Regions from separate parts of the Uliginosibacterium sp. sgz301328 genome, predicted to be linked through region 1. Evidence: predicted binding sites of a transcription regulator. Region 1 holds the regulator's gene; each other region holds the start of a gene.
The links. Region 1 encodes LexA, which represses DNA repair genes until DNA is damaged. Its sites were predicted from a motif close to ACTGTATNTANATACAGT; they were not measured.
Positions count from the first base shown of each region.

Region 2: imuA (translesion DNA synthesis-associated protein ImuA) is a predicted target of LexA. The motif match lies at 6,696-6,713, and genes of this name have one in related genera.
Region 3: ACDA63_RS15585 (ATP-dependent helicase) is a predicted target of LexA. The motif match lies at 5,502-5,519, and genes of this name have one in related genera.

Region 1 is NZ_JBGVSA010000001.1:149,754-160,484, forward strand. It holds gene nudC (NAD(+) diphosphatase) at 1-340, shown strand, start outside; gene dctP (TRAP transporter substrate-binding protein DctP) at 561-1,532, shown strand; gene ACDA63_RS00665 (hypothetical protein) at 1,702-2,214, shown strand; gene ACDA63_RS00670 (hypothetical protein) at 2,299-2,514, opposite strand; gene lexA (transcriptional repressor LexA) at 2,556-3,170, opposite strand; gene ACDA63_RS00680 (hypothetical protein) at 3,262-3,468, opposite strand; gene ACDA63_RS00685 (hypothetical protein) at 3,628-4,092, opposite strand; gene flgL (flagellar hook-associated protein FlgL) at 4,105-5,319, opposite strand; gene flgK (flagellar hook-associated protein FlgK) at 5,337-7,277, opposite strand; gene ACDA63_RS00700 (hypothetical protein) at 7,517-8,146, opposite strand; gene ACDA63_RS00705 (dienelactone hydrolase family protein) at 8,418-9,734, opposite strand; gene ACDA63_RS00710 (TM2 domain-containing protein) at 10,357-10,731, shown strand, end outside.
Region 2 is NZ_JBGVSA010000008.1:144,290-155,020, forward strand. It holds gene ACDA63_RS08400 (FAD-dependent oxidoreductase) at 23-1,720, shown strand; gene ACDA63_RS08405 (UBP-type zinc finger domain-containing protein) at 1,741-2,001, shown strand; gene ACDA63_RS08410 (hydroxyacid dehydrogenase) at 2,008-3,003, opposite strand; gene ACDA63_RS08415 (hypothetical protein) at 3,186-4,712, shown strand; gene ACDA63_RS08420 (EAL domain-containing protein) at 4,753-6,540, opposite strand; gene imuA (translesion DNA synthesis-associated protein ImuA) at 6,756-7,490, shown strand; gene ACDA63_RS08430 (DNA polymerase Y family protein) at 7,487-8,920, shown strand; gene ACDA63_RS08435 (error-prone DNA polymerase) at 8,904-10,731, shown strand, end outside.
Region 3 is NZ_JBGVSA010000022.1:2,367-13,097, forward strand. It holds gene ACDA63_RS15565 (helix-turn-helix domain-containing protein) at 1-192, shown strand, start outside; gene ACDA63_RS15570 (hypothetical protein) at 405-626, shown strand; gene ACDA63_RS15575 (ABC transporter ATP-binding protein/permease) at 668-2,455, shown strand; gene ACDA63_RS15580 (DUF72 domain-containing protein) at 2,458-3,357, opposite strand; gene ACDA63_RS15585 (ATP-dependent helicase) at 3,367-5,472, opposite strand; gene ACDA63_RS15590 (ferredoxin--NADP reductase) at 5,703-6,476, shown strand; gene ACDA63_RS15595 (YgjP-like metallopeptidase domain-containing protein) at 6,498-6,995, opposite strand; gene ACDA63_RS15600 (NTP/NDP exchange transporter) at 7,060-8,415, opposite strand; gene ACDA63_RS15605 (aldo/keto reductase) at 8,405-9,370, opposite strand; gene ACDA63_RS15610 (hypothetical protein) at 9,660-9,869, shown strand; gene ACDA63_RS15615 (hypothetical protein) at 9,957-10,199, opposite strand; gene ACDA63_RS15620 (hypothetical protein) at 10,430-10,731, shown strand, end outside.

The sequences.
Region 1 (10,731 bases):
CCATTTCAAGCCCGGCGTCTACAGTGCGCTCGCAGGCTTCGTCGAGGCCGGCGAAAGCGTGGAGACCTGCATCCACCGCGAAGTACTTGAAGAAGTCGGGCTGAAGATCGACAACCTGCGTTACTTTTCCAGCCAATCCTGGCCATTCCCGCATTCGCTGATGCTGGCATTCCACGCGGATTACGTTTCCGGCGACATCGTGCCGCAAGCGGACGAAATCGAAGACGCCGGCTGGTACGACGTCGATGCGCTGCCCGGACTGCCCGCGCCGATCAGCATCGCCAGCCGCCTGATTGCCAACGCGGTGGACGAGATCCGCGCACGTCGAGCGGCAGGTTGAGCTTTTTACCCGCCGATCGGGTCAATCGATTCACCCGGCCTCCGTGAGGCATGGTCCGGCTGCGACGACAAGGAATACGCTTTCGTCACCCTGTCGAATGGCGCTCGGCGCCGACCGTTCGGCGCTCATGGAAAACGCTTAACTGATTTTCCGAGTACCCTTCGCCACATTGCGACGCCTCACTCCACAGGCCCGCGCTGGAACACAGGGGAAACGAAAAATGCTGAGGCGATTGTTGCTGGGATGTGTGATGGGTCTGGCCTTGCCTGCGCTGGCGCACGCAGATCCGCTCAAAGGCTGGGTTCAGGGTAGCGAAGAATTCCCTTCGCACCAGGGCCTCAAGTTGTTCATGGACGAGGTCAAGGCCAAGACGGGCGGCAAGTTCGAAGGACAGATCCAGACCAAAGACACGCTCGGCGACATCTACAAGGCATTGCCGCTCGTCGACAAGGGCCAGCTCGATGTCGCAGTCATCAGCAACACGCCGATGTACAAGGCTGTGCCCGAAATGGAAGTACTGTCGCTGCCATTCATGTTTTCCGATACGCGCGGAATGATGAAGGCGCTCGATGGCGAACTCGGCAAAGGGCTGGAAAAGAAACTCGCCACCAAGAGCTTCATCGTACTCGGTTGGTACGACGGCGGCTCCCGCTCGTTCTACCTCAAGACAAAGCCGACGGGTTATGCCACCGATATCGAAGGCAAGACCTTGCGCGTGGCCGACCGCGAAGCGCTGCGCACCATGGTTACCTCACTGGGCGGATCGGCCGTGATGATGCCGCTGAACCAGATGCCCAAGGCCTTCACGAGCAATGAACTGGATGGCGCCGAGACCGACATCTTCACCTATGCCAAGGAAGAGCACTTCAAGTACGCGCCGTATTTCCTGGTCAGCAACCACAGCATGCAGCCAGAGGCTCTGATCGTTTCCACCCAGTTGTGGGCAAAACTGTCGGAAGCGGAAAAGAAGGTCTTCCTGGAGGCTGGCCACAACTCGGCCGTCGCCATGCGAGAACTGTGGGCCAGGCAGAGCGCCACATTGCGCGCCAAGCTCGAAAAACAGGGCGTGAAATTCCTCGATCTGAAGAACCAGACGTCTTTCATCTCGCGCATGCGCCAGGTCTACCAGCCGATCCTCAACAAGCCCGATGCGAGCGAACTCATGCTGCGCATCATGACGACGCGAGGCTAAGGCAACACCAACGACGCCAAAACCGCATCCCAAGACATCTCTAGGAGAGACCCAGCAGGCGGGCCAGACGTTTCTGGTATTGGTGGCGAACTGATTTGAATCGACCCGCGTCATCTTTTCGAAGGGCATTGTCCTGCGCCTTGCATGCAAGTGACGTGAGGAGAAGGTAATGCGGTGGGTCGGCTTGATCGTGGCGATCTGGATATTGGCCGCCTGCGAGCGCGCGGCCGAGCCTCGGAGCGTGCAGCCTGCGCAAGCCGAGAGCTCGATAGCCTCGGACGCCAACGAAACACCATGGGGGACGGTAAATATCGCCGGCCCGGGGCCGACCAGCTTCATGCCCTGCGAAGCGATGATATCGCCCGCCTCCACATTGGTCCTGTCGATGAGCTGGGAGGCCTGTGCCACTGTGCCGCTGCAGCAGATCAAGGCTGTCGGCTCGCAAACGGAAGACGGCGAGACACGAATCAGCGTTCGCCACTACAGCACAGTCGACGGGCGCATCGTCATCTATAGCTACGAATGCGCCAGCAACCGCCCCTGCAACGGCGACAACGGCGTCACCTGGCACCGCGAAGCCCGCAGTCTGACGCTGAACCAGACCCGCCTCGATCTGTTCAACTCGGGCGGCGCTCGCAGCATTCCGCTCGCTGAACAGATCAGCGGCACACTCCACTACTGACGCAAGTCCATTCAGGCATCGCGTCGATTCGCGCAGTCCTGCCCGCGCCATCTCTGCGCGCGACTACCGCGTGGCGAACGCTCTTTAGAGCCCCAGCCGCTTTTCTTCGTACGACGCCAGCAAGCCCCAACTGCGGCCACGTCGATGGACGACATCGAGGATCGCGCTCGGACGGATGACGGTGCGCGTGTGCGTTTCCACGCCGCCACTGCGGCGATCATGCGGTTGCGCCAACACGGGCGCTTGCGGGATGAAGTTGGCTGGACCTTGCAGCAGGCTGAACAAGCGAATCGTCTTCATGATGGGTTCTCTGGAAAGCTGGAAAAAGGATCGGCGCGTGTTCAACGCGGAAAACCGTCGCGGATCAGGCCGACGGCGATGCCTTCGATCGTCAGCTGACTGCGTTCTGGATCAACGAGGATGGGCGCGTAGTCGCGGTTCTCCGCGATCAATTCGACGATCCCGTCGCGGTGGCGCTTGAGGCGCTTGACGGTGACGTCGTCGTCTACACGTGCAACGACGATCTGCCCGTCGCGGGCTTCGTGCGTGCGGTGCACGGCCAACAGATCGCCATCGAAGATGCCGGCGTCGATCATTGATGCGCCCCGCACCTGCAACAGGAAGTCAGCACGCGGAGTGAACAGCGCCGGATCGACCTGGTGCCGGGACTGGATATGCTCTTGCGCCAGTATCGGGGCGCCGGCGGCGACGCGGCCGATCAACGGAATACCCAGGGATTCCACCAGCCGCAGACCACGGGCTGAACCAGCTTCAAGCAGCAAGGCGCCTTTCTGGACGAGCGCCTTGATGTGGCTCTCCGCCGCATTGGGCGAGGCGAAATTGAAGGCGTGCGCGATTTCGGCACGCGTGGGCGGCATGCCATTGGCCTCGATGGCTTCGCGAATGAAGTCGAGGATTTCTTGTTGCCGGCGCGTCAAAACGGATTCGGATGCCATTGCCACCTCCTGGAATACTGTATTTATATACAGCACCCAGGAAATGCGCAAGAATTTTCTGTGCCGGCGCGCCCCATCGGGCGCAGATTGCTCAGAACGCCAATTCGTCGCCCTCTTCCGCCATGGGCGGCGGCTCGGGGATTTCGTCCAGGCGGTGGCTGCGCGCCATTTCCGCCCGGCACGCCACGATCTGGTCAGCCAGGCCGGGCAAGGGTGGAATGTGCTCACCCGAACGCAGGCTGCGTTGTGACTGGTAGAAGCTCATTTGCGCGATCGCGCGACGACGGCGTTCGAACATGACTCGGGCCCTCTGTTTCGTTGAGTGCGCGAATCGTTTGTTGTGATCGACCATGCGTCGCGCTCGCATGCCCCTACTTCAGACCACATTGCACTGCAGCGCAAGCTGGAAGAAAGGGCTGCCCGTGACGAAAATCACCCGGCATTGCGCCGTATCGGTTTAGCGCAGGATTTGCGGATGGACGAGCACGACGTCGGCGCGTGCCGTGCGATGCGGCAGCCAGATGCGCGAATCGATCGACTCCTCGTAGCGCAGGATCTGATAGCTGCCGAAGCCGCGTTCGCGGGCCAGCGCTTCGGCCCGGCGTGCCAGCACTTGTTTGGCCTCGCCCGCGCCGCCGACATTGATCGGCTTCATCGTCAATTCGTACGAAGCACGGTTATCGCCCAGGCGTGTTTCCTGGATCGACCAGTTCGGCGCCAGCGGATCGACCACGGTGTAGACCAGATAGCTGATGCCGGCAATCACCACCAGATCGTCCAGATGCAGCACGTAGCTTGGCGTGAGCTGGATGCCGGCATCGGGAATGATCGAAGCGTTGCGCGGATAGGTGCCGCTGATCGAACTGCACGCCGACATGGCCACGCACAACGCGGCAAGGATGGCACCGGAAAGACGTTTCATGGCGCGCGCCCCTTACTTCAGGAAGTTGAACAGCGACAGGCCGGATATCTTGATGAACGACTGCTGCGCCGCCTGCAGGCTGACGTTCTGCATGCTGAAATCCGAGATCGTCGAGGCGTAGTCCAGCCCGGTCAGCTTGTTGATGCGGTCGGAATACTGCTGCTGCGCATCCGTGCCGAGGCTTTGCAGCGCATCCAGTTCGGTCTGCCGCGAACCCACCTGCGAGCGCAGCTTCAGTACATTGTCGAGCGCGTTGTCCAGTTTGTTACCCGCGTCGGCGAGCCCCTGCTGAAGCGCCGCGCCCGATGAGTTGTCCAGCACGCTGATGAGCTGTTGCAGGGTGCTGAACATGTCTGTCTGGCCGCCCGGATCGACCGTGAAGGTGTCGCCCGGCGCGGGTGTTCCGGACACCGCGACTTGAATCTGGCCGGTGGCCGGCGCGGGCGGCAGGTCGATCGTGCCGCCGCTGGTGTACGTGCCTGTTGCCATCGGCGCACCGGTCATGCCGGGGTCCGCTGCGCGATCGAAGACCTCGTAAGTGCTTCCGCTGGTAAAGCGGATGCCATATTGCCCGCCCGAGTACGAGCCGGTCACCGAGCCACCGTTGATCACCGCCGCGCCGGAGTTGCCCGACGCGGACGAAGCGTTGAACGAGCCATTGAGATTGTCCACGCTCATGAAAACCTGCATGCCGTTGTCGGACACCGGCATCAGCCGCGTATCGGAGACTTGCAGCGTGCGCTGCCCCTGGTCGCCTTGATAGCTCACCCCGCCCGACAGATTGCCGGTAAACGGCAGGGTGTCGCCCTTGAAGCCGGCGAACATGTATTGCCCATTGGAATCCGTGCTGTTGGCCAGGCTCAGCAGGGAATCGAACTGGCTCTTGAGGTCTGTCGCGATGCTCTTGAGGTCATCCTGATTCAGCGCGCCGTTGCCCGCCTGGATGGTGCGCTCCTTCGCGTACGTAATGATGTCGCCGATGGCGGCAAGCTTGCTCTCCAGCGATTTGAGCGCATCGTCGGCAGTACCCTGGTTGGTCATCTGCTGCTGCACAACGGCGCTGGCCTGTTTGACGGTCAACGCTTGCGCGGCGGCCACGGGATCGTCGCTGGGCTTGGTCACCCGGGTATTCAACGACAATTGCTGCTGCAGCGTCATCAGATTGGACTGCTGACGGTTCATCGTCGAAACGTTGGTGTCGAAGATCAGAGAGGTCGAAATGCGCATGGCGTGCTCCTGATTGATCAGCGCGCAATGTTGAGGACAGCTTCGAAGAGCGTCTGAGCAGTGCTCATGACGCGGGCCGCAGCCTGATAAGCCTGCTGGTAGCGCAGGAGATTGGCAGCCTCTTCATCGAGGTTCACGCCCGATACCGACTGCTGCGCGGCCTGCGCCTGCTCCAGCAGGGTCTGCTGCGTGCTGGTGTTGATTTCGGCCGCGTGCGTCTGTGTGCCGATCTTGCTCACGATCTGGCTGTAGGCCGTAGCGTACGTCGCCGATCCGCCAAGCATGTTCTTGGTCGTCTGCAGGTTGCCCAGCGCCACCGCATTGCGTCCGTCCGACACCCCGCCGTCATTGCTGGTGATGGTGAAGGCGTCGCCGTTCTTGGGCGCCCCGCTGATCGAAAACGAAATGTTCGGCGAAGCAAGCGTGAAGGTCTTGCCCGAAGCATCCGCGACGGGGTCATAGGCCAGCGTGCCGGACGCCGCGCCACCCAATACAAAACTATTGGTGGCCGAGTCGAACGTAACGGTAATGTTCCCGATGTGCGGCGTCGTGGCCGAAATACCGGTGCCGCTGACGACCGAACCCTGCGAGATCGACGCCGTGCCGCTGTTCGTCGATGCCGCCGACGTGGTGATGGGTGCGCCAGCCGCGATCAGCCGCGTATCGGTGATTGCCACGTTCACGCTGGACGCGGCATAGCGGGTCGGCTGGATCAGGAAACGGTCGCCCGCCGCAACGGAGCCCGAGGTGAGCGAAATCGAAATGCCGTCAACGTCGGTGGGCAAGGTCGCGCCGGAATACACCGACTTGCCATCGGACGAGCGCTGCAGGTTGTAGTTGGTGCCGTCGAAACTCAGCACGTAGTCGTCGGTCGTCAGGTTGGCGACGTTGCTGTATGACACTTCCAGTTGCGCGCTGGAAACCGTTCCGGTGGAGAAGGCCGGCAAATTTTGCACGGCGCCCTTGATGGGGGTGAAAAAATCGCCGCCCATGGCACCGTTCAGATCTACGCCAAGCCGATGTTGGGCGTTGAAGGTCTCGGTCATGCCCACCGCGATGCGCCCCAGCGCGTTCTGCGCGGCATCCAGCGCGTCCGAGCGGAACGTCAGCAGGCCGGCCAGCGAACCGCCGGTGATCATGCTGTCGGAAAGCTTGGCGGAATTGTCGCCCTGCAACTGGATACCCAATTGCAGCTTCTTCGGATTGCTGTCCGACGGCGTGGCGGTCAGCGTGTAGGTGCTGTTGCCCACCACCAGCGGTTGGCCGGTGCCGATGAATACGCTCACCGAACCGTCGCTCTCGGTCGTGGTCGTCACCTGCACGTTGCGGTTCAATTCCTGGATCAGTGCATTGCGCGCATCCAGCAGATCATTGGCAGGCACGCCCGTGCCGGAGGCCTGCGCCACGACGATCTGGTGGTTCAGGTCCGCCAGTTGTTTGGCCAGGGTGTTGATCGAATCGACGGTGGTTGAAATCTGCGACTCCACCCCGCTACGGATTTCGTCCATGCGCTGGTTGAGCGACTGGAAGCGCCCCGCCAACGCCTGGGCGAACGACAGCATCGATTGACGCGCCGACACATCCGACGGATTGCTCGCCACGCTCTGTACGCTGTTGAAGTAACTCGTCAGCGCAGAGGAAAGCCCGACGGTTTCATCGCCCAGCAGATTGTCGATCTGCGCGATCTCGTTGTAGTAGGTCTCCGACTTGGAATGCGCGGCATCGGCCGCCATCGTCTGGTTTTCGAGGAACTGGCTGTAGATGCGCTTGACCGTCTGGACCTGCGTGCCCTGTCCAAAGAAACCCGCGCCCGTATAGAGCGGCTGCTGTGTGCCCTGGATCACCTGTTGACGGCTATATCCCGTCACGTTGGCATTGGTGATGTTGTGCGAGGTCGTCGTCAGTTGGGCCTGCGCGGCGTTCAACCCCGTCAGACCGATACTCAGCAAACTGGCCATGAAGGCGCTCCGGATCCACTTATGGCTGAGCCATAGCAAGAGCTTTGCCAGTTCAGGCGTCTCTGCTTTTGTTTTTTAAATACAGATACTTAGGACAGTAGAAAACGTCATCCTCCGGTCAATGCACCGATGACCGGCAAAAGCTGCCGGTGCGCAATCGTCGCTTGGAGCGAAGCGTGTCGCGTCAACGAAAAAAAGGCGGGCAAAGCCCGCCTTCCTCGCTCGTGACGCCATGGACGTTACGTCGGCATGAACTCGCGCACCGATTTGTCGATGCCGCGCAATGCCGCCACATCGAACTGAGTGTCGGCGAGCGCGCCGCGATCCCGACGAGCGCCGTGTGCAGCAATCCCGAAGGCCACGCGGGCGCCACGGAAGCCGGTACGCCTGAGCGCAATGGATTGCCGCGACCGGCGTACAGCCGCTTCTGTGCGATCTTGCAGGGTCGCCGCGCCCCCGGCCCGCATATCGGCCGGCGCGACACCTGTCTCATGCGACGTCGACAGGGATAGTCCGAGAAGACTGCGCACCGCCATGACGACAGACTCGTCGGGCGCCGAGCGCGTCATGACGACCACGCCGGACGGGCCCTGAGCGTGTATGGACTGGCTGCATATCTGCGGAGCCAGCAGCAAGACTCGCCCGCTCACGAGGCAATCGAGCAGCGCGGCGCCCATGCCGCGCAATCCCACGCGACTCCCCTCCTGGTCGACCAAGACCAGGTCGGGCTGGCAGCTTCGCGCCACCCGCAGCGCGTGGGCCGGCGAAACCAGCCCGACGACATCCAGTCCCATGTCTTCCGCCATGGCAGAGAGGCGACTGCCCATCCGCCGATGTCCACCTACGATCAATACCGTTTTCTTGCGCATGTGATGATCCATTCATTGCAACCTATCGTCACCCGTGCGTCATATGCTCAACCGCCTGTGAAACGACTCGGAGAAGGAATCGCAGGGCGGTTTTCGCCCTGCGGTCCGGGAGCAAAATGGTAGCGCCCTGCCTCCGCCAATATTTGGCGGCCATCAAGCGGGTATCGCGCATCAAGACATTGTCATGCCGCAGCGCGAAACGAATCTGAGCTGTGCGCCATACTTGTGTCGGACAAAGCCGATGGCGTTACCACCATCGGCCCATTCGCCCTCAGCGCTTGAGTGCCGTGTCCAGCCAGGTGAAGGCCGCTTCCTGCTCTTCTTGCACGAATACGTGGCCGAGTGTCGACCAGGTCTGGGTCTTGAGCTTGTCGCCCGCGCCCCACGCCGTCCACACCTGCTGCATCTTGGCGTAGGCCGCATCCACCGATGCGGTCGGGAACAGCGTATCGGTGCCTCCATTGAAGAACAGCATCGGCTTGGGCGCCGCCAGGCTCGCCACGTCCGGGAAGTCGAGATAACGCAACAGCCCCGGATGCATCATGTTGAAAGCGGACTGGCCCTTGAGCTGATTGTTGCCCGGCACCATCAGGCCGTCGGTGGTCGCCATCCAGCACACTGCAACGCCGGCTGCGATCTTGTCGGAGAGCGCTGCCAACTGCCACGCACGGAATGCCCCCATCGAGAAGCCGACTGCCGCGATGCGATTGACATCCACCTGCGGTTGGCTGGCCAGGAAGTCGGCCGCGCGCACGTCTTCGCGCGCCATCAGCCCGCCGAGCGAATCGCCCAGGTTGTACAGGTTGGCAGCCAGCGCCTGTTGCTGCTCGCCCTGCGTTTGCGTGCCGACGGCGGTATAGCCGCCACGGTCTCCCCAGCCCAGCGCATCGACGGCCAGCACCACGTAGCCACGCTTGGCGAGCTCGTCGCCGACAAAGCGATCGCTGAAGTACTTATTGCTCCAGGCGGTCGCAGAACTCAGGCGCGTGGCGTCTCCCCACGGCTTGATGAGCTTTTCCTTGCCGATGTCGAACTTGCCGCCGTGGTCGTGCAACAGCACTGCGGCCGGGAACGGGCCGCTGCCCTTGGGCACCAGCATGAGGCCCATGACACGGCTGTCGGCGGTCAGGTTGAACACCACCTTGCGCGACCAGTACGTGCCGTTGTCCTGCTCATCGATCACCACCGGGTTGAAGGCGGTCTTGTCGTTGTCATCGAGGATGAGTTCCTTGACCTTGGCCTTGCCGGCGGCGCGCCACGCGGCCATGTCGGTCGTGCCGGATTTCCATGCCATGGGGAAGGTCAGGCGGTCCTTGAGCCTCTGGTAGAACACCGGCAGGTTGTTCGGCGCAGCCGATGTCGCGGCAATGATGCCGGAGGTCTGGTAGCTCGCGTCAGCGGGCGCGCTGCTGGAACTGGACATGGATATGCTGGATGCGGAACTCGAGGAACTGACCGCCACGCTGCTCAACGAGCTGCTGCTGGAAGCGGCCGCCTGAGATTGTGCCGGTTTGTCGTCGTCGCCGCACGCGGCGAGAGAAACCATCAGTGCGGCCGTCAGCACGCACAGCTTGAAAGGGTGATGCATTGCCATTGTCTCCTGTCATTTTTCTTGGCGGGATGTACCCGGGGCGGCCCACGACGTCCGGTTGCGGACGCGTCGCCCCGCTCCGAAATTTGAGCAAATGTGGGAGGGGAAATCCTGATCGGCATTGCGCTTTTTCGGATCATCGACTGGCAACCGTCATCGGCGGTCGATGTTCGGTCGGACGGCGTGCCACCAGTGGCGCCGCCGGGATTTCCGGTGACATTGAATCCGGGCGATCCGGCGTCCACCGAACAGTCATTCGTCATTCACGGAAAAAGCACACGTGCAAACAAGCGATTCATTTGTTCGCCAGATCGTTAAAAAGCGTTCCGTCTGATACCCAAGTAGTTTCATTTGTAACATCATGCCGACAGACCCAGTTAGCAGGAAGCTAACCGTAAGAATTTGGGCTCGCCGCTCCGAACACTCTGATCCGCGCATGAATACCCTCTCGAAAACTCAGAGTTTCCGCAGGACCTGACTCGAAGTTCGGCCACTGCGGTCGGGACATTCGGTCCATATGCTTCCGCTCATTCGGTATCCGCAGTTAAAGAACTCTCACTTTCGATGGTTGAGTGCGGACGACACATGAGCCGCAGAGAACTCAGCCGTGGAGCAAGAGATGAACACGCACTCATCAAGCCTGGTGACGGCGGCCGTGGCGCGCACGCGCCAGTTGCCCGTCCGATGGCCGCCGCGCAGCACGCGCCCGTTCTTGCCGGCGTGCGCACGTTGCGCCCGCTTCGACGCGCGCACCAGCCGAACGCTGTGGCTCCTGTGGGCGACGCTGGGCTGGGCCGGCGCACACCGTCTGTACATGGACAAGGTCGCCAGCGGTCTGGCCGTGTTGATCGGGGCCATGCTGCTGGCGCTGGGCCAAGCCTGGCGCCCTGCCCTGATCGGTGCGGCGGCGCCGGCGGTCGCCGCCACGGGCTTGCCGTGGGCCGTCACTGGGGCGCATGTGCTGCTCGCTGTGCTCGATGCAGGCGTACTGGGG
Region 2 (10,731 bases), on a different contig from region 1:
CCAACTTCTGCGGGGCGTCATCATGGCTGATCGTGATCCGGGTGGGCCGCTGGCCCGCTTCGAGCAGATGTTTCCCGTGCTCACCGAGGCCGAACTGGCCCGCGTCGAGCGCTTCGGCACACGCGTCTCGCACCCGCGCGGCACCCGGTTGCTCACGGCCGGAGAACATGCGCCGGGCATGCTGATCATCCTCGGCGGGCGAGTGCTGGTCACCCAGCGCGACGGGCTGGGGCATGTCGTGCCGATCCTCGAATACGAGCGCGGCCAGTTCCTCGGCGAAGTCGGCGCGCTGTCGGGCATGCCTTCGCTGGTCGACTGGCAGGCCGAATCGGATTTCGAAGGACTATTGCTGGCGCCCGAACGGCTGCGTGCGCTCATCATTGCCGAGGCCTCGCTCGGCGAGCGCATCGTGCGCGCGCTGATCCTGCGGCGCGTGGCCCTTATCGAAGCCGGCGCGAGCGGCCCTGTGCTGATCGGGCGCATGCCGTCGGCGCGCATGTCGCGCCTGCAGAACTTCCTCCAGCGCAACGGACAGCCGCATCACCTCATCGACATCGCCGGCGACGCCAACGCCGCGGCGCTGCTCGAACGCTACGCCGCCGACGCCGGCGCGCTGATTGCGATCTGCCCGGACGGCTCGGTGCTCGTCGATCCGGACGAGAACGGGCTGGCGCGTTGCATGGGCATGATCGACATGCGCGAGCGCCACGATCTTTACGACGTGGCGGTGGTGGGTGCCGGGCCGGCCGGGTTGTCGACGGCGGTGTACGCGGCGTCCGAGGGATTACGCGTCGCAGTGCTCGAAGGGCGCGCCTATGGCGGGCAGGCGGGGGCCAGTTCGCGCATCGAGAATTACTTCGGCTTTCCCACCGGCATCTCGGGACAGGCGCTGGCCGGCCGCGCCTACGTACAAGCGCAGAAATTCGGCGCCGACATGTTGATCCCGGCCGAGGTGACCTCGTTCGATTGTTCGCGCTGCACGCCTGGGCATGAACTCCACCTGCATCTGACCGACGGGCGTCGCCTGCGCGCGCGTACCGTGGTCATCGCCAGCGGCGCGCGGTATCGCCGGCTCGATGTCGCAGGCCTGTCGGATTTCGAAGGGCGCGGCGTGTGGTACTGGGCGACGCACGTCGAAGGCGCGATGTGCCGCAACGTCGAAGCCGCGCTCGTCGGCGGCGGCAACTCGGCCGGGCAGGCCGCGGTACTGCTGGCGCAGTACGCAGCGCGCGTACACATGCTGGTGCGCGGCGCAGATCTTGCCGCCAGCATGTCGCGCTATCTGATCGACCGCATCGAAGCCACACCCAACATCGACGTCCACACCGCGACCGAAGTGTGTGCGCTGGAGGGCGACGCGAATGGCGGGCTCGCGCGCGTGCGCTGGCGTGACCGCCGCAACGGCACGACCGACACGCGCGACATTGCGCATCTGTTCCTGTTTGCCGGGGCCGAACCCGAGACACGCTGGCTGGAGGATTGCCGCGTGGCGGTCGACGCACATGGCTTCGTGCTGACCGGCAGTGCGCTCAACGCGGCGGAAGACGGCCTGCGGCCGAGCCCGCTGGAAACCAGTATCCGTGGCGTGTTCGCCGTGGGCGACGTGCGTTCGGGCTCGATCAAGCGCGTGGGCGCGGCCATCGGCGAAGGAGCCGCGGCGGTCGCGCAGATTCACCAATACCTTGCCGCTCACGCGCCGGCTGCGGCCGTGGCGGCCTGATTCCAGCCAAGGAGACTGCAATGCCCGACACTGCCTGCCAGCACGTGCCCGCCCATCTGCATGAGCGCAACTCGCGCGGCTGCGAAGAGTGCCTGAAGATGGGCGACACCTGGGTGCATCTGCGCGTGTGCGTGCACTGCGGCCACGTCGGCTGCTGCGACGACTCCAAGAACCGCCACGCGACCAAGCACTTCAAAGCCACGGGCCACCCCGTGATCCGCTCCGGCGAGCCGGGCGAATCATGGATGTGGTGTTACGTGGATGAGCGCCAGGTGGGCTAGGCGCGTTCAGTTCGCCGACATCGCGGCGAAGCGCTCGCGCGTGACGAGGTGCGCGGGCGTGCGCCCGGCGATCACATCTTCCAGCGCATCCACGACACTGCTGCCGACCTTCTTGCGCCAGTGTTCCGCGAAACCGCCGATGTGCGGTGCGCAGGTGACGTTGGGCAGCGCGAGCAGTTCATCGTCGGCCGGCAGAGGCTCCTTGTCGAACACGTCCAGCGCGGCATGGATGCGCCCACTGCGTAGCGCCGCGCGCAAGGCCGCGTCGTCGATCAAGCGTGCGCGGGCGGTGTTCACCAGCAGGCTGCCATCGCGCATCAGTTCGAGCTGCGCCTGGCCGACCATGCCAACGTTCTGCGGTGTGAGCGTGGCATGCAGCGATACGATGTCGCTCTGCGCGAAGAGCGCATCGAGCGGCACCACCTCGACACCCAGTTTCTGCGCCTGCTCTGGCGTGCAATGGCGCGAATGCAGCAGCACGCGCGCTTGCAGGGGGCGCAGGTATTCGATGACCCGGCGCGAGATGTCGCCCATCCCGACCAATCCCACCGTATTGCCGTGCACGCCGGGCACGGTCTCGCTGTGCGAATCCGACCAGTTGCCCGCGCGCATGCGCAGTCCATAGGCATGCAGACGCCACGCGCCCGCGAGCATCAACGTGAGCGCGCATTCTGCCGTGGACATCGCAAGATGCCAGCCCGAATTGACGATGGTGAGCCTGCCGTCGAACGCGCTGGCATCGAGGTACGGCGCCAGCGTGCCCGCCGCGTGCCCGATGAAACGCAGCGAGGGCGTATCGCGCAGCAGCTGCGCGTCGAAGCGGGGCGAGCCCCATGAAGTGATGCAGGCTTCGCATCCCGTGAGCGCTGCCGCAAAGCCGTCACGCGAAGGGGCTTCGTCCAGCCATGTGACATCGTGACGGCTCGTCAGACGTTCGATCGTCGCGGCGTCGAAGATATTGTCGCGCAGTGCGCGGTCGTGGATGGCGACCAGTACTTTCATGAACACGTCCTTATTCCGGGGGGGGGGCAGCATTATCGCCAGCAATGCCCCCGCCCGGCATCGGTGCAATCCCATGTTGTCTCGTGTGACTGACCGCCTCGCCGACTTCCGGACGGGCGGCGCTGCGCGGACTCGCTGGTCGTATAAGCTGCGCATCGCATGTCGCCGCATAATTTCTGATCATGATGAACAGCCCCGCTTTCGAAGTACCCGTATCGGCCGACGGCGTAAATCCGCTAGATGAGTCCAGAACCGTCTCCGGCCTGGATTGGCTGTGTGTGGCCTATTTGGGGCTACCCGTACTGCTGTTTTTCTTCACTTGGCTGCGGCTCGATGTGGGTGGCGTGCTTGCATTGCTGTTCGTGATGGGGTGCATCGTATCGCTCAGCGGCACTTCCAGCACATCGAGAGGCTTGACACGGGGGCAGTGGCTCGCTGTGGTTGTTGTAGCAATCGCTTGGGCGATGCTTGGCGGAGCAGGACACGTCTTTTACGCCAATTACTTCGACTGGCATGTGCGGGATGCCGTTCTGCTCGACTTGACGCGCCATAGCGGGCCATTCGTTCTGCGGGCTGCGGATGACATTCAGTTGTTGTTCCGTAGCCCGTTGGCCTATTACCTTGTGCCCGCATATCTGGCCCGTGCGCTGGGCGAGGGGGGATCGGCCCAATTCTTGCTGTTGGCATGGACCGCTATTGGAGTGGCACTCTTTTTCGCTCAAGTGGTCGTTCGGGCTCGCAGCGTGCGCGACATGACCGTCATGCTGGTCGTGGTCGTAGCGTTCAGCGGCATGGATTGGGTGGGGGGTATCGTCGCAGGTCATCCACAACCATTATTGTCGACCGAACACCTTCAGTGGTGGGCGACGCTCTTCCAGTACTCATCGAACACGACATTACTATTTTGGGTTCCTAACCATGCCTTGCCCGGATGGTTTCTTGCTGCTTTTCTGTACGTTCGCTGGAGCGATCCTCGTGCCGTACGTATGGTGCCGTTCTGGTTGGCGGTGCTGCCGTTGTGGTCACCCTTAACCGCTATTGGCTGCATTCCGCTGTTGCTCGCGCTCGTATGGCGCCATCGCGGTGCGCGCCGGGATCTCATTGCAATGATTTGTGCCGGGGCGCTCTTTCTCTTGCCAGCCCTGGCGTCCTCGGCCTATCTGGTGCTCGATGCGGCGAGTGTGCCGGCGTCCAGGGGCGAATCAATATTCAACGCGCCGTTCATGCGTCGCTACGTGATGTTCGTCGTGTTGCAGTTCGGCTTGTTGTGGATTTGTCTGTGGCGAATGCGGGCCGATGTGTTGCTCGCTATCGCGGGGGCCGTATTGTTGGCGCTACCACTGTTCCGCTTCGGGCCTAACAATGATCTGGTGATGCGTGCATCCATCGCGCCACTCATGGTGGTAGGCCTGGCAGCCGCAGATCGCCTGTGTGCGCTCGATTGGTCGGTCAAGGCTGCGCGCGATCAGGGAATGACGATAGTGGTATTGCTGGCTCTCGGTGCGATCACGCCTGCTCACGAGATCGCGCGCTCGCTGCTTGAGCCGCGTTGGACTGCATCGACCACGACGACGGCCTACATCGAAACTCTCGGCGCGCCGCATTATTTCGCTCGCCTGGAAGGCTCTTTATTTGAGCGGCTGCTCGCAGAGCCCATCATCCTGCCAGCCCCCGCTGTTCTGCCCAAGCAGAACATCCAGATGCCATAGCGCCTGCCAGACCACGGGCCATTGGGCGGCAGAACGTCCGTCAGGCCTCTTCCACGTGCAGCAAGATGCGCCCCTGCTTGGCGGCACGCTTGGCGGCGGCTGCGCGCGAGGCGACCTTTTCGTGCGACAGACTGTGGCCGGCGTGCACGCACAGGGCGCCGGCGCTCATGGTGGTGAGCGGAAAGAATGCCGTGCGTCCCTGGCGGTCTTCGGCTTCGATGCCGCCGCGTGCGCGGTCTTCGTCATTGAACAGCGCGCTTGCGCGCAGGCGGAACTGTTCGAGCGCGGCGAGCAGCCGGTGTTGCCAGTCGTCGCTCTGGAAGAGCACGAGGAAGTCATCGCCCCCGACGTGGCCGAGAAAATCGCGCAGCGGATTGCACGCTTGCGTCAGGCACGCTGCCGCGAGCTTGATCATCTCATCGCCTTTCCAGTAGCCGTACTGGTCGTTGAAGGGCTTGAAATGATCGAGGTCGCAGTAGCAGGCGACAAAGCCGCTGCGGCTTTGCAGCAGGCGGTCGATGTGGCGCGAGATCGGGATGTTGCCCGGCAGGAAAGTCAGCGGGTTGGCATAACGCGCGGCTTCGATGCGGTTTTCCGTCACCATGCGCACCAGCGCCGAACCGGTGCCCAGACCGACGTAGCGGCCGTTCTCGGTGATGATGAAACCGTCGTACAGGTAGCGCTGGTCTTCGTCGGTGATGATGTCGGCCAACTCGTCGAAGCTGGCCGAACGTTCGATCAGGATCGGATCGGTGTCCATGAACAGCGTGCACGGCCGGCGCCCGAAGAGCTCTTCGTGGAACGGCAGCGACAGCGTATCGATGAATGAGCGGCGGTTGACCACGCCGACTGGGTGACCGTCATCCGACACGATGGCCACTGCCGTCAATTCCGGATGATGGTGGAAGACGCGCAGCAGTTCGTTGTTGCTGGTGGTCGGGCCCACGCAGGGCGCTTCGTTGAGCACGCGATCAACCCGCATGATGGTTGGGCCGATGCGTGCAGGCTCGGGGAACACGGCGATGGCACGGTTGCCCAGCGCCTCCCACACCTTGGCGGGGAGTTCGCTCACCGGGTCCGCACTCGGCCGCCCGAGCAGAAAGCCTTGCCCGTATTGCACGCCGAGGTCGCGCAGCACGATGAGTTCTTCGATGCGCTCGATGCCTTCGGCGACCACTTCCGAGCCCAGCGTGGCGGCCAGTTGCACGATGGCTTTGACCGTCTCGAACTTGCGCGAATCGCCGTCGATGCCGGCAACGAAGAAGCGGTCGAGCTTGAGCACTTCGGGCTGCAACTGAATCCACAGCGCAAGGCTCGACTGCGCCATGCCAAAGTCGTCGAGCGCGACCTTGCCGCGCTGATGACGCAATAGATCGATGGCTGCGACCAGCCGGCCGACGTCCTCGGCGACATCCTGTTCGGTGACTTCAATGACCAGGCGGTCGCCAAGGTGTGCGATTTCGCGCAGCGCGGTGTCGACCTGTTCCGGTGCCGCACCCAGGTGCAGCAAGGTGTCGCAACTGAAGTTGAGCGACAGCGTGCCGCGCAGGCCCAGTTCGGTGAAGCGGCGGACCAGCGTTTGCGCGGCGGCCTGTTCGAGCTCGATCGACATGTCGGCAGCGCGGGCCAGGGCGAACAGTTCGAAGGCGCTGCACAGACCGCTGTCGCGGGGCGGGCGGATCAGCCCTTCAAAACCGTGCAGGGCACCGGTGGCCAGATTGAAGATCGGCTGGAAATTCGCTTGGAGCGCATGCAGATCCACGGGCGACTGAGCGGAGGGGAGGCGTCGCTCCGGTTGCTGGATGGCATGGCGTGCGGCGGCGGACATGAGAAAACCTGTACGGGGGTTCGAGTCCCGTATAACGGCGCGGCGGCGCCGAAGTGGAATGAAGTTTATGTGACAGCGGCAGGGCCCCTGTGAAGGGCGCGTGCCTTCGTGAGCTTGCGTGTCGCGCCGCCGGCCGGACTGGAAAAGTCTCGATGACTGTATAAAAATACAGTATTGGATCGGGCCGATCCTCCCACCGGTTTTTCGCCTCCCGCATGCCTGCCGCCACTGCCACCCTGATGGACATCCTCCAGCGCACCGATGTGTGGCGCGGCGACCGGCTGGCCGCGCTGGACGGGCAGGCCCAGGCCAGTGGCTTCGACACGCTCGATGCCCAGTTGCCCGGTGGCGGATGGCCGCGCGGCGCGCTGGTGGAGTTGTTGTCCGCCACACGTGCCATCGGTGAGGTCTCGCTGCTGCTGCCTGCCTTGCGTGCGGTGGTGGATGAAGCGCCCATCGCTATCGTCGCGCCGCCTGCCTGTGCGCATGCGCCCGCATGGGCCGCGCATTTTCCGTTGGCGCAACTGCTGTGGGTGACGGCTGCCGACGAAGATATCGCCTGGAGTACCGAACAACTGCTCGGTAGCGGTGCGCTGGGTGCCGTGCTGGCATGGTTGCCCGCCCGCGTCGACAACAAGACGCTGCGCCGTCTGCAACTGGCGGCCGAAGGTTGCCGCAGCCTGGCTTTCATGTTCCGCGACGAGTCCTGCGCACGCGTGGCGTCGCCCGCGCCGCTGCGGCTGGCCCTGGTCGGCAGCCCTGACGGTTTGCGCGTGGACATCCTCAAGCGGCGCGGCCCCCCATGTGCCCGCAGTCTGCTGCTGCAGGTGGAGCGCCCCTTGCCGTGGCAGCGCGTACTGCGCCGTTCGGTGCCGCCGGTGGGGCACACCGTGTTGCGTGGCGTGCCGTCGTCCGTCAAAGCGTCGCAGCCTGCGAAGGTGGCGCCATGAAGCAGGCGCTGTGGCTGTGCATGCGCTTTCATCGGCTGGCGCTGGAAGTCTTTCCGCCTGACGAAGGGCCGGCCGTGGCCGTGTCGCAGCAACGCATCGGCTGCGCCAACGATGCGGCCGAGGCTCACGGCATCCAGCCCGACATGCGGCTGGCCAGCGCGCTCGGTCTGGCGCCGGGGCTGGCCGTGCATGAGTGCGACGCCGCGCGCGAGATCGATACGTTGCATCAACTGGCCTGCTGGGCGGGGGGCTTTTCGCCGCACGTCAGCGTGGCCGGCACGGATGAACTGCTCATCGAAATCAGCGGTTGTCTGCGGCTTTTTGGTGGCTTGAAGCCACTGTGCCGGCAGGTGGTGGCCGATATCGACGCGCAGGGTTTTTCTGCATGCCTGTCGCTGGCGCCCACACCGCTTGCGGCGCAATGGCTGGCGCGGGCAGGGCAGTCCAGTGCGTGTCTGCGTGCCAATGATCTGCAAACCGCGCTCGCGCCGCTGGACGTGGACGTGCTGCGCCTGACGCAGGCCGATGCCAATACGCTGGCCGCCCTCGGCGTGCGCACATTGGGCGACCTGTTCGATCTGCCACGTGCCGGTCTGGCGAGGCGTTTCGGGCCGCTGATGGCGCAGCAACTGGCGCAGGCCCTGGGGGACGCGCCCGATCTGCGGCCGAGCTTCGTCTTCCCGGAATGTTTTGCGCAAAAGCTGGAGCTGCCTGCCAAGGTCGATCACGCATCGATGCTGCTGTTTGCCGCCCGACGCATGCTGGCGAGCCTCGCGGGCTGGCTGAGCGGGCGGGCGGCGGGCGTGACCGAATGCGTGTTTGAGCTGGTGCACGAATACATTCCACCGACGCGACTGGTGCTGAGTTTTGCCGATGTCACGGCCGACCTCGCACGCATGGAACGCGTACTGCGCGAACGCCTTGAACGCCTGCGTCTTGCAGCGGCGGTGACCGACCTGCGGCTGGAAGCCAACGCGCCCGAAACCTTGTCGGGTACGAGCGAAGGTTTGTTCGCCCAGACCGCCGCGCGCTCGTTGGCACCCGTGATCGAGCGCCTGCGCGCGCGCCTGGGCGTGGAGGCCGTGCATGGGCTGGCCGTGCAGGCGGACCACCGTCCCGAATGCGCTACACGTCAGGTGCCGCAGGGGCAGGGCAAGGTTGCGCAGGCCAACTCGCCGCGTCCGTTATGGTTGCTGTCCACGCCGCGCGCCGTCCAGCAACGTGACGATGGCCTGTACAGCAACGGGCGGCTGCATCGTCTGGCGGGGCCGGAACGTATCGAAAGCGGCTGGTGGGACGAAGGCGAAAAAGGTCGCAGCATGGCGGGCGATTTGCGTCGCGATTACTACGTGGCGCAATCAGAGCGTGGCGAGTGGGTCTGGATTTTCCGCGATACGCGGGGGTGGTGGCTGCATGGGTACTTTGCCTGATCACGCCATGACGCCAGCGCTGCCCGACTACGCTGAACTGCACTGCCTGAGCAACTTCAGCTTTCTGCGTGGCGCTTCACAGCCGGCTGAGCTGATGGCGCAGGCGCGCAAGCGCGGTTACGCCGCACTGGCGATCACCGATGAGTGTTCGGTGGCGGGCGTCGTGCAGGCCTGGCAGGCATTGCGCGACATGCCGCTGGAAGACGCTGAAAAAGCCGCCGAAGCCATCAAGGCGGGCAAGGCGCCGCCGCCCGTGCTGCCGCTGCCCAAACTCATCGTGGGCAGCGAATTCACGCTCGAATGCGGGCTCAAGATCGTGCTGCTGGCGCAGGACCGCGACGGCTACGGCAACCTGTGCAGCCTCATCACGCTGGCGCGGCGGCGTTCGCAGAAGGGCGAATACCGTTTGTTGCGCGGTGACTTTACGCCCATCGTGCCGCGCGGTGCGGTGCCGGGGTGCCTGGCGCTATGGGTGCCGGGAGAGGCGCCCACGCTGGAAGATGCGCAATGGCTGGCGCGTTGTTTTCCGCCCGAACCGCCGACAGGCATCGGCCCGCCGCAGAACCGCCTGTGGATCGCCGCCGAAATGCTGTGCGGGCCCGATGATGCTGGCCGGCTCGATACGCTGCAACGTATTGGCGATGTGGCTGGCATACCGCTGATGGCGGCGGGGGACGTGCACATGCATGAGCGCCGTCGCCGTCGCCTGCAGGACACGCTCACCGCCATTCGCCTGCGCACGACCGTGTTCGCGGCGGGCAAGGCCTTGTTCCCGAATGGCGAACGCCACTTGCGTACGCGCACGCGGCTGGCGCGACTGTATCCGCCGCATCTGCTGGCGCAGAGCGTGGCGATTGCACAGCGCTGTCAGTTCGACCTTGGCACGCTGGGTTACGAATACCCCGAAGAAATCGTCCCGCCCGGCCATACGCCGACCTCATACCTGCGGCAGGAGACCGAAGCCGGCCTGCGCCGCCGCTATCCTGAAGGTGAGGACGAAAAGGTAAGGGCGAGCGTTGAGACAGAGCTCGCGCTGATCGAAGAGATGCGTTACGAGGCGTTCTTTCTCACCGTCTACGACATCGTCAAATTCGCGCGCGGCGAGGGCATCCTGTGCCAGGGGCGCGGCTCGGCGGCCAATTCGACGGTGTGCTATGCATTGGGCATTACCGAGGTCGACCCCAAGCGCGCGCATCTGCTCTTCGGACGATTCCTTTCGCGCGAGCGCGACGAACCGCCGGACATCGACGTCGACTTCGAGCACGAACGGCGCGAAGAGGTCATCCAGTACATCTACCGCAAGTACGGTCGCGAACGCGCCGCATTGGCCGCCACGGTCATCCGTTATCGCACCAAGAGCGCGTTGCGTGACGTTGGCACCGCGCTGGGGTTTGGCGAGGCTGAAGTCACCGCGCTGACCCGTTCGCTGGCGTGGTGGGACAAGCGCGACGAACTGCCCGATCGATTGGCCGGCATCGGCTTGCGGCTGGATAGCCCGCGCGTGACCAAATGGCTGGAGCTGGCCGACGAGTTGCGTGAATTTCCGCGCCATCTGTCGCAGCACGTGGGCGGCTTTGTCATTTCACGCGGGCCGTTGTCGCGATTGGTGCCGATCGAAAACGCTGCCATGGCCGAGCGCTCGGTCATCCAGTGGGACAAGGACGATCTCGAATCGCTCGGCCTGCTCAAGGTCGACGTGCTGGCGCTGGGCATGCTCACCGTGATCCGCCGCGCGCTCAACTGGGCGTCGGTGCGGCAAGGGCGCGCGCTGACGATGGCGGACATTCCACCCAAGGACACGCCGACCTTCG
Region 3 (10,731 bases), on a different contig from region 1:
TTCGTGCTGCGCATGTCGCGCGGCGAACTGGCTTCGCATCTCGGGCTGACAGTGGAAACGGTCGGCCGCAATTTCAATCGCCTGCAGGAATGGGGCCTCGTCGACGTGGTCCGCAAGCACGTGCGGCTGCTCGACATGGAACGCCTCTCCGCACTGGTCGAAACCGGCAGCGGCAGCGCCAGCGCGACGTAATCGTCCCAGGCGCGCCGAGCAAGGGAGCCCGAGGGCTCCCTTTTTCGTTCACGCGAACTGCGGCCTGGGATGCCAGCCCTCTTCCGTCCAGCCAATGGAAACAACCGGGCTTCGCGTCGCAGCTTTCCGATACATAAATGGCAGGAACCTACATACCTCCCGCGATTGAGGCAGGCTATAGTGCCAACCCGTCGTGCAACCGGGCATCGCCGATGACCTACGAAGAATATCTGGACGAAGTCACCACCCTCATCACCGAGCAATATGACGTGAGCGAAAACGCGGCGATCCGCATGGTGATGCGCGCGCAGGATCTGGAGTACTTCGTCCCCCACGATCAGCACGACGACATGCGCACGCTCGAACGCGCCCATCGCGACGCCGAGCGCATCTTCACCACCCGCGGCCGCGTGCAGCCCCCCGCCCACGGCTGATACCGATACCGTCGCATGCCCCTTTTGCAGAGGTGCTGAACATGGATTGGACGAATCAACTCGCGGACAGTCTGTGGTGGCTGCTGCGCACGTTTGTCATCAGCCTGGCCGGCTTTGCGGCCGTCACTTACTCGCTGGGCAAGTACACGCGATGGGGGCGCCAGATCTGGCACCTGGCGTGGCCCTACTTCAGCCCCCGGCGCAGTCTCGGGCCGCTGACCATGCTGGCGGTGATCATCTTCATGGCCCTGTTCGCCGTACGCATGAACGTGCTGTTCTCGTACTGGTACAACGGCTTCTACGCCGCCATGCAGGCGCTCGACGCCAAGGCATTCTGGTTCATGATGGCCGTGTTCTGCGTGCTGGCCACCGTCCACGTGGTGCGCGCGCTGCTCAACTTCTACGTCAACCAGGTGCTGCTGGTCCGCTGGCGCATGTGGCTGACCGATTCGCTCATGCGCCGCTGGCTCGACAGCCGCTCGTACTATCGCGCCGACTTCGTCACGCACAACGTCGACAACCCGGACCAGCGTATCCAGCAAGACGTGGACAGCTTCGTCACCAGCACGCTGTCGCTATCGACGGGACTGCTCTCGTCGGTGGTCTCGCTGGTGGAGTTCACCATCATCCTGTGGGGGCTGTCGGGCGCGCTTTCCTTGTTCGGGATCGACATCCCGCGCGGGATGATCTTCGTCGTGTACATCTACGTCCTGGTGGCGACGGTGTTCGCCGTCTGGGTCGGCCATCCGTTGGTGCGGCTGAACTTCCTCACCGAACGCTTCAACGCCACCTTCCGTTACGTGCTGATCCGCGTGCGCGAATACGGTGAGAGCATTGCCTTCTTCCGGGGCGAAGCGGTCGAACTGCAGGGCCTGCGCGGACGTTTCGCCGACGTTATCCGCAATACCTGGGACATCATCTACCGCTCGCTGAAATTCCAGGGCCTGAACCTGGCGGTGAGCCAGATCGCGGTGGTGTTCCCCTTCCTGATCCAGGCGCCGCGCCTGTTCACCAAGCAGATCACGCTGGGCGACGTCATGCAGACCGGGCAGGCATTCGGCCAGGTACAGGACGCACTGTCGTTCTTCCGCACCTCGTACGATGAGTTCGCCGGCTTCCGCGCGGTGCTCGATCGTCTCACCGGGTTCGTCAATGCGATGGATATGGCCGAAGCGCTGCCGATGGCGGACATCAGCCGCGGCGACGCGCTGTCGATCGAGGCCCTGTCGGTGCGCACGCCGGCCGAACATACGCTCGTCAGCAAGTTGTCGCTGCAGCTCTCGCGCGGCGATGCGCTGCTCATCCGGGGGCGCTCGGGCATGGGCAAGACAACGCTGCTGCGTGCGGTTGCCGGCCTGTGGCCGTACGTCGACGGACATGTCGAACGGCCGCTAGACGAAGCGCTCTTCCTGCCGCAAAAACCCTATCTGCCGCTGGGCTCCCTGCGTGCTGCGCTCTCTTACCCTTCGCCCACGCCGGCAACGCCGGAACATGCGGCCGAAGTGCTGCACCAATGCCAGCTCGGGCATCTCGTCAAACGGCTGGATGACGAAGCCGACTGGGGACGCGTGCTCTCATTGGGCGAGCAGCAGCGGCTCGCCATCGGCCGCGCGTTGATCGCGCGCCCAAGGCTGGTCTTTCTGGATGAGGCCAGTTCGGCCATGGATGAAGGGCTGGAACACGCGATGTACTCGCTGCTGCGGCAAGCTCTGCCGGACAGCATCATCGTCAGCGTGGGCCACCGCAGCACGCTGCATGCTTTCCACACGCATGAACTGGAACTGCTCGGCGAAGGCCGCTGGCGCAGCGGCGCGTTGATTCCCGCCTGACCTCAACCGCCGCCGGCCTGCAACGCGCGCATCAACTTGCGGGCGTTGCGCGGGCCTTGATCTTCGTTGTTAGTGTTGAGAATGACGTGCACATCCGAGACGCGCTCCGCGAGTCGGCGGATCTTTGCCGCAATATCGACCAGTTCGTCTTCCGGGTATTCGTAGTTGAAGCGCCCCGAACTGTGCGCAATGCCGCGCGGATTCCAGCTCGTCGCGTTGCGGCCATGCAGGCGCACCACCGCCAGCGACGGATGCGTCGCTTCCCACACGGACGGAATACTCGTATCGGCTACGTCCGGCTCGTCCACTACGACATTCACCGCACCGAGCGCGCGTTCGAATTCGAGCGTGGCAGCGCGACGCTCCGCGAGAAACCAGCTCGGATGCCGGAACTCGATCGCCATGCAGTGCCCCTGTATGCGCTCCGCGCAATGCGCCACGTGATCGCGCCCTTCGCGGTTGTTGATCAGCCACGATGGGAACTGGAACAGTACCGCACCAAGCTTGCCCGCCGCTTTAAGCGGTGCGAGCGCATCGATGAAGCGGCGCCACATCTCGTCGCGGATTTCCGCTGGCACCTGGCGGTAATAGATCTGCCGCGAAACATCGCCCAGCGCTAGCCGTATATCGCTCGGCAGCGCGGAGGGGTCAGTATGGTGGCCGGTCAGCAGGCGGAACGCCTTGACGTTCATGACAAAGTCATCAGGCGTGCGCATCGCCCATAGCTGCGAATTGCGCACGCTGGGCATGGCGTAATAGCTCGAATCGACCTCGACGATGGGAAACTGCGTCGCGTAGTAGCGCAGGCGCGCTTCAGCCGTCGACACGCCCGGCGGATAGAAGCGCTTGCACGCGATCAGACCTTTGTCGGCCCACGATGCCGACCCGACGAGAATCGCCATCGCGCCGCCTTACTGCCACATCTTGCGCATGCGCGCGGCGATGTCGATGAACGCCTGCGGTGGCGGCGTGGCAGGTGTATTGAGCGAGGGCGGCGAAGCCAGCGGCCACGCGCGCGCTTCGAACAAAGGCATCAATGCGGCCGGGATGAAGCGCGTGCAGGTGGCATATACATGCCGGTCGCCGCCGCTGGCCTGCCCGTGCACATAAAACCGCTGCGGCGTGAGTATCTGCAGTTGATCCTTGGCGCGCGTCATCGCCACGTACAGCAGGCGGCGCTCTTCTTCGATCTCTTCGGTGCTACCCGTCGCCATGTCGGACGGGATACAGCCGTCCACGGCGTTGAGCAGGTAGACGCTGTCCCACTCCTGCCCCTTTGCCGAATGGATGGTCGACAGAATCAGGTAGTCCTCGTCCAGCAAGGGCACGCCCGATTCGTCGCTGGTCGCGTCGGGCGGATCGAGCGTGAGGTCGGACAAGAATTGTTCGCGCGAGGCATATCCCGCGGCGATCTTTTCCATCTGCAGCAGATCGCCGGCACGCACTTCGGCGTCTTCATGGCGGCGCGCCAGATGCGGTTCGTACCACTGGCGCACGAGTTCGAATTCCGCCGGCCAGGGGGATGCCGGCGCACGCGCCACGGCCAGCATGTCGCACAGCAGCTTCCAGTCTTCCGCCGCCAGCGCGGGCGCGCGCGTTGCACGCAGGACGGCCAGCGGATCGTCGTGCGCGGCGATGTCGTCGAGCACCTTGCCGGCAGTCTTCGGCCCCACGCCGGGCAGCATGAGCATCACGCGGAAACCCGCCACGCGGTCGCGCGGATTCTCGATCCAGCGCAGCACCGCCAGCATGTCCTTGACGTGCGCCGCTTCCAGGAACTTGAGACCGCCGAACTTCACGAACGGAATATTGCGGCGGGTGAGTTCGACTTCCAGTTGCGAGCTGTGATACGCCGCGCGGAACAGCACCGCCTGACGCTTGAGCGGCACGCCTTCTTCACGCCGCGCGAGTATCTGTTCGACGATGTAGTCGGCCTGCGCGGATTCGTCGCGCACCGTCACCAATCGCGGTGATTCGGCCTGCGGCCTGTCGGTCCAGAGATTCTTGGTGAAGCGCTCCGCCGCCATGCCGATGACTGCGTTGGAGGCATTCAGGATGGCTTGCGTCGAGCGGTAATTGCGCTCCAGCGTCACCACTTTGGCCGGCGGATCGAACTGCGCGGGAAAGTCGAGGATATTGCGTACCGTCGCGCCCCGAAAAGCGTAGATCGACTGCGCGTCGTCGCCCACCACGGTCAGGCCGCGACCGTCCGGCTTCATCGCCTTGAGGATCGCGGCCTGCAGGCGATTGGTGTCCTGGTACTCATCCACCAGCACGTGCGTGAAGCGTTCGCCCACGCTTGCCGCGAGTTGCGGTTCGGTCAGCATCTGCGCCCAGTACAACAGCAGATCGTCGTAATCGAGCACGGCCTGCGACTGTTTGGCTTCGACGTACGCGCCAAACAACTGGCGCAGTTCGGATTCCCACTCCACGCACCACGGGTAGGCAGACTCCAGCACCTCTTCCAGCGTGTCGCCGGTGTTCACCACCTTCGAATAGATCGACAGGCAGGTGTTCTTGGCGGGAAAGCGTTTGTCCTTGGCCGACAACCCACGCTCATGGCGCACGAGATTCATCAGGTCGGCGGAGTCTTCGCGGTCGTGGATGGTAAAGGACGGACTCATGCCGAGGTATTCGGCGTACTCGCGCAGCAGGCGCGAACCGATGCTGTGGAAAGTGCCGGCCCAGGTCAGCGCCGACTTGGCAAGCTGCGCGTATTTGCCGTCGATGCTGCCGACGATGCGCTCCACACGCCGCGCCATCTCGTTGGCTGCGCGCCGCGAGAAGGTCAGCAGCAGGATGCCGCGCGGGTCCACGCCATGCGCGATCAGATGCGCCACACGATGCGCCAGCGTATTGGTCTTGCCCGAACCCGCGCCTGCGATGACGAGCAAAGGGCCGGCAATGCTCTGGCCGTGCTGGCCCACGCCATATTCAACGGCCTGGCGCTGTTCGGCATTCAGCCGGGCAAGATACGCCGGAGGCGTGGTGGGCGCGGGAGTAGCGGGAACCATCATTGTTGTGTGTGGGGGGCGGCCATCGAAAAGCTGTACAAACATACAGCAGCACTATCGATCAGGCAATCTTCCATTTGTGTCGCGCACCGCTCTTCGGCAGGCGGGCCGCCAAGGTCAAACCCCTTACGCTGGCAAGGATTTGGGCTCATGGTGCAACATCGTGGTTGACGGAACCCGACGACCGCGGACGGGTCCTGCCAATATCCCTCGCAGTACGCCAAGGCCTCGACATGGAAGCACTACACACCGCCCCCCGCTGGACCACCCGGACCATCGACAGCTGGACGCGCTGGGCTCCGAATCAATGGTCGCTGCGCATTCCCCGGCCGGACAACTTCACTTTCACGCCCGGCCACTACGCGCGCCTGGGCTTGCCCGCACACAGCACGAGCGACATCGTGTGGCGCCCCTACTCCATCGTCTCCGCCCCCGACGACAAACACCTGGAGTTCCTTGTCACGCTGATTCCCCACGGCCTGTTCACCAGCCAACTGGCGACCCTCGAAGCCGGCGCGAACATCCTGCTCGATCCCGGGGTGATGGGTTTCTTCGTCGAAAGCCAGCTCGCGCCCGGGCGCACGCTATGGATGCTGTCGACGGGCTCGGGCCTGGGGCCGTACATCTCGATGCTGCGCGAAGGCGGCGTACTGAGGCGGTATGAATCGATCTTCGTCGTGCACAGCGTTCGCACGGCCGCCGAACTGGCCTACGCCAACGAATTGCGGGCGCTGGAAACGCGCCACCCCGGCGTGCTGCATTACGTGCCGGTCGTCACCCGTGAATCCGGCAGCGGCTATCTCGCCCGCCGCATCCCGACGATGATCAACGACGGCTCGCTCGAAGTGCTGCTCGCCTCGTCGCTCGATCCGGCCTTTGCGCGAGTGATGGTCTGCGGCAACCCGCAATTCACCGGCGACATGCGCGCGCTGCTGCGCGACAGGAACTTCCAGCCCTGCCGGCGCGGACTCATCGGCAGCATGTTGTTCGAAAACTACTGGCAGTAAGCCGGCAGGAAAGGCCCGCGGCTAGGTCGTGGGCAGTTCGCGCCAGGTCAGGAACAGGCGCAGATCGAATTCGAGCTGGTGGTAGCCGGGCGCGATGCTCTCGCACAGCCGATAGAAAGCCTTGTTGTGCTCGCGCTCCTTGAGGTGCGCGAGTTCATGCGCGCTGATCATCAGGAGGAATTCCGGCGCGGCTTCGCGAAAGACCGTAGCGATGCGGATTTCTTTCTTCGCCTTCAGGCGCCCGCCCTGCACGCGCGAGATCGCTGTATGCAAGCCGAGCGCATGGTGCTCGACGTCGAGCCGGCTGTCGTAGTGCACCTTGTCGATGGCGGGTGCGCTGCGCAAGTGGCGCTGTTTGAGATCCGTGACGTAATCGTAGAGCGCGCGGTCGTTGCGCACCTCGTGCCGATCCGGATAGCGCTCGCCGATGTAGTCGCCCAGCTTGCCGCTGGCGATGAGCGCGCGCACCTTGTCCTGCAGGGGCGCGGAATAAGCGGAGAGATACTTCAGGCGGTCCATGGCAATACGGCGGCAAGGCGCGCCAGTATGGCCGAAAACGCACGATCGGACATCGGCGACGATGTTACGAACCTTGCCACGCCGGTGCCGCGGCCTCCGCCTGCGCGGCTCCACGCTGCTCGCGCACCATCGCGGCCTGACGACGCCCCAGCCACAGCGCATTGAAGAGCCACAACACCGACAAGGGCACGGCCACGATCGCCACGCCGACCGGCCCGAATCCCATCCAGCCAAGCAAGGCATACGACCAACTGCCCACCTGGTCGCCACCGCGATAGACCACCGTATCGATGACGGGCTTGGCCTTGTATTTGTCTTCGCGCGAAGTCACGGTGAAGAGCACTTCGCGCGTCGGCTTGGCAAAGCCGAAATTGCCCACGCGCCGGATCACCTGAACCGCCACCAGCACCGCCACCGTCGGCACCACCGCCAGCACGCCGAAGCTGATCACCGACACCAGCGGCAGCAGCCCGATGGTGATGGTCACGCCAAAGCGGCGCAGAAAACGGTTGGTCACGAATACCTGGACGACCAGCGTGAGTACGTTGACCACCAGATCGACATTGGCGAAGAACGCCGTGCGCGCGGCGCGATCGGCGAAATGTTCGGCCACGATGGCGGCCTGCTGGAAGTACAGGAAGGTCGACGTGATGGCGTACAGCAAGATGTACAGACTGATCCCAAGCAGGTACGGCGAGCGCAGCGTGTGCGCCAGCCCGGCCATCAGGCTGCCGCCGATGGGCGCGTCGACTTCCGACCGGGCCGCGGCGACTTCGCGCGGCGCGCGCAATGCAGGCGCCAGCCGCGACAGGCGACGTACGCAGAAGACCGCCAGGCACAGCAGCGCAACCGACCCCAGCAACAGCCACGTCGTCGGCACCGAATGCGCCAGCGCGGATGCAATGCCCGAACCCGCCATGGCGCCGATGGTGGCGCCCGCCGATATCAGTCCGAACAAACGCTTGGCCTGCTCCGTGTCGAACACATCGACCATCAGCGCCCAGAACACGGATACGACAAACAGGTTGAACACCGACACCCAGATGAAGAACACGCGGCCGACCCACACGAGCTGACCAGCGGAGGCAACGTGCATGGCCACCGCGAACAGCAGCAGATTGGCCATGAAGAACACGTAGGTGACGGTGATGAATCGCTCCCGCGCCCATCTGCGCACCAGCGCCGCGTAGGCGGGATTGATGGCGATCATCGCCAGCAAGGTGCCGGTAAAGAGCCATTGCAGATTATCGACACCGCCCTCGACGCCCATCGCGTCGCGCACAGGCCGGATGACGTAGTACGCCGCCATCACGGCCAGCACGTACAGCCACGCCCAGCTCAGCGCAATCCACTCGCCGGGCCGCACGTCGATCAGCCTGCGTGGCAGGGCGCCCTCGTCCACGGCGCGCTCAGAGGGCATCGATGTAGGCTTCCATGCGCCGGCGCATTGCGGCATCCGGCAGGCGCCCCGTTGCGGCGCCGAGGTTGTCGATGACGTACTCGGGCTTGGCCATGCCGGGGATTGCGACCGTCACCGCGTCGTTCGAGACGATGTACTTGAGGAAAAACTGCGCCCAGCTATGACAGTCGAAGTCTCCCGCCCATTCCGGCAGAGGCCGTCCCTGCACCGCGCTGAACAAGCGCCCGCGCCCGAACGGCAGATTCACCATCACCGCCATGCCACGATCGCGCGCCAGCGGCAGCAGGCGCTCGCCCGCACCGCGATTGTCGAGCGCGTAGTCGACCTGCACGAAATCGAGCGTTTCGCGCTTCATGGTGGCTTCGAACGCGTCGTACTGACCGTCGAAGGACGTGGTCATCCCGAGATAGCGAATACGCCCGGCCTGCTTGAGTTCGCGCAGCGTTGCCAACTGCGTGGCGGTGTCGCGCAGGTTGTGCACGGAAATAAGATCGATGCGATCCGTACGCAACTGGATGAAAGAACGCTCGATCTGCGCACGGCCCGCATCCTTGCCATTGGCGCCGACCTTGGTCGCCAGGAACATGCTGCGCCGGATGCCCAGATCGGCGACCAGCGCGCCGACCACGCTTTCTGCCATGCCGTACGACGGCGCGGTATCGATCATGCGGCCGCCCCCGGCTTCAAAGGCCTTCAGCGTCGCCCGCAAGGGCGCGAGGTCCGCCTCGCTGGCGGCGTCCTCATAGCGCCGGGCCGTGCCCAGCCCAATGACCGGCACGCGCTCGCCCGATGATGGAATCTGCCTGAGGATGAGGGCGGGTGCGGCCTGCGCGCCGGCCCGCCCTGCCATCCCGAATGCCAGCCCGAGCGCGCACACCTGTCCGATGAAGCGCCTGCGCGATGGAAAATCCGCGCCGGCCGCGAACGCCGTGCGCGGGGGAGACGTACGCATCATGACTTTCCTCCATCCGGTACCGGCGCACGGCCGGCCATGTCGTGGATGCACATCGCGCACAGGTAGTGCGTCAGCAACAGACACATGAGCCCCCATTTGGTTGCACGATCCGCCCCTCGAAAACCAATTGCGGCAATGTGTCATAGGCCCTGCAGCGTAAAAGGAAGTAAATGTTCTCTCCATTCAACTGGAATGCATGCGCACGGGCTTTTCCTTGCGTACATTCCCATTTGGGCACTCCGCGCGAGAACCGGCGGCCAGCAACACGCAAACCCAAAGAGGAGACAGCATGATCGGCATATTCAAGGCAGTGGCACTCGCTGCGCAGTGGTGGCTCATGACTATCCTGATTCCCGTGGCGATCTGGCATTGGAGACCGGAATCCGTCGGCGAGAGCGAAACCCTCCGCTCCGTTTTCCTTGTCGTCGCCTGCCTCATCGGCCTGTGCGCCCCGTTCGGCTCGATGCACGCTGTCGTGCGCTGGCTGGAGCGTCACTGACCGTCGTGGCAACAAAAAGCCCGCTCGGCAAAGCCGGCGGGCGTCAGGCCCGGTCGCCGCAAGACCGGGCAAATCGAATCCATCCGATCAGTTCATCAGGTTATAGCGCAGGCGCAGGTCCGCAGCGATCGCATGCACGACGCCCGAACACGTGTGAGGGCCGGTATAGCTGCGTAGATACCAATTGCAGCCGTCTCCATCGGGCACCACCAGTCGATAGAATTCGCCGACCTGGCAGTCGCGGGTTTCGTCGGTCAGCAGATCGCTGGACTGGAGCTTCGTGTTGAAAATCGACGCCAATTCGGTGGCTGAGACAAGTTTCCGGTTCATGGGGGCTCCTCCTTCGATACACGGGTTTTTCTAAACGGAAAATGCGCTTCCGCGTTGGAAATCCAGACTCAACCATCGTAGCGCCATGCGAAATAAAGGCGCTCAGGGCCTTCCCCTAAGGGTTTTGAAACACGCCCTGCCTTCTTGACCGTGTCGTCGCGGCCCATATGCCCATGGCGACTTCCATGCTGCGCTGCGACGAAACAGCGTGGACAACAGCGGAAGTTGCCATGCCGGACGACAAACACTTGCTCTCATCCACTGACGACGCGACCAAGCTGCTGACGCTCGTCGCGCTTGGCATTGCAGTCATCGCGGCCTTCCGCGCAGTGCTCAATCTGCAAACTGCGGGCAGCACAACCCGGTGGCGCGTACGGGCCTTGCCGGAGTCGGTCAATCAGCAGCCCGGCTGCGGCATCTGCCAGGGCGAAATCGGATTCACGCCGCCCGACGAAGCCGTCACCGCCAAGGCGCTTGCCAAAGCGTTATACGACCGGGGCAGCACCGCAGCGCTCCACGAAACCTCGTACCC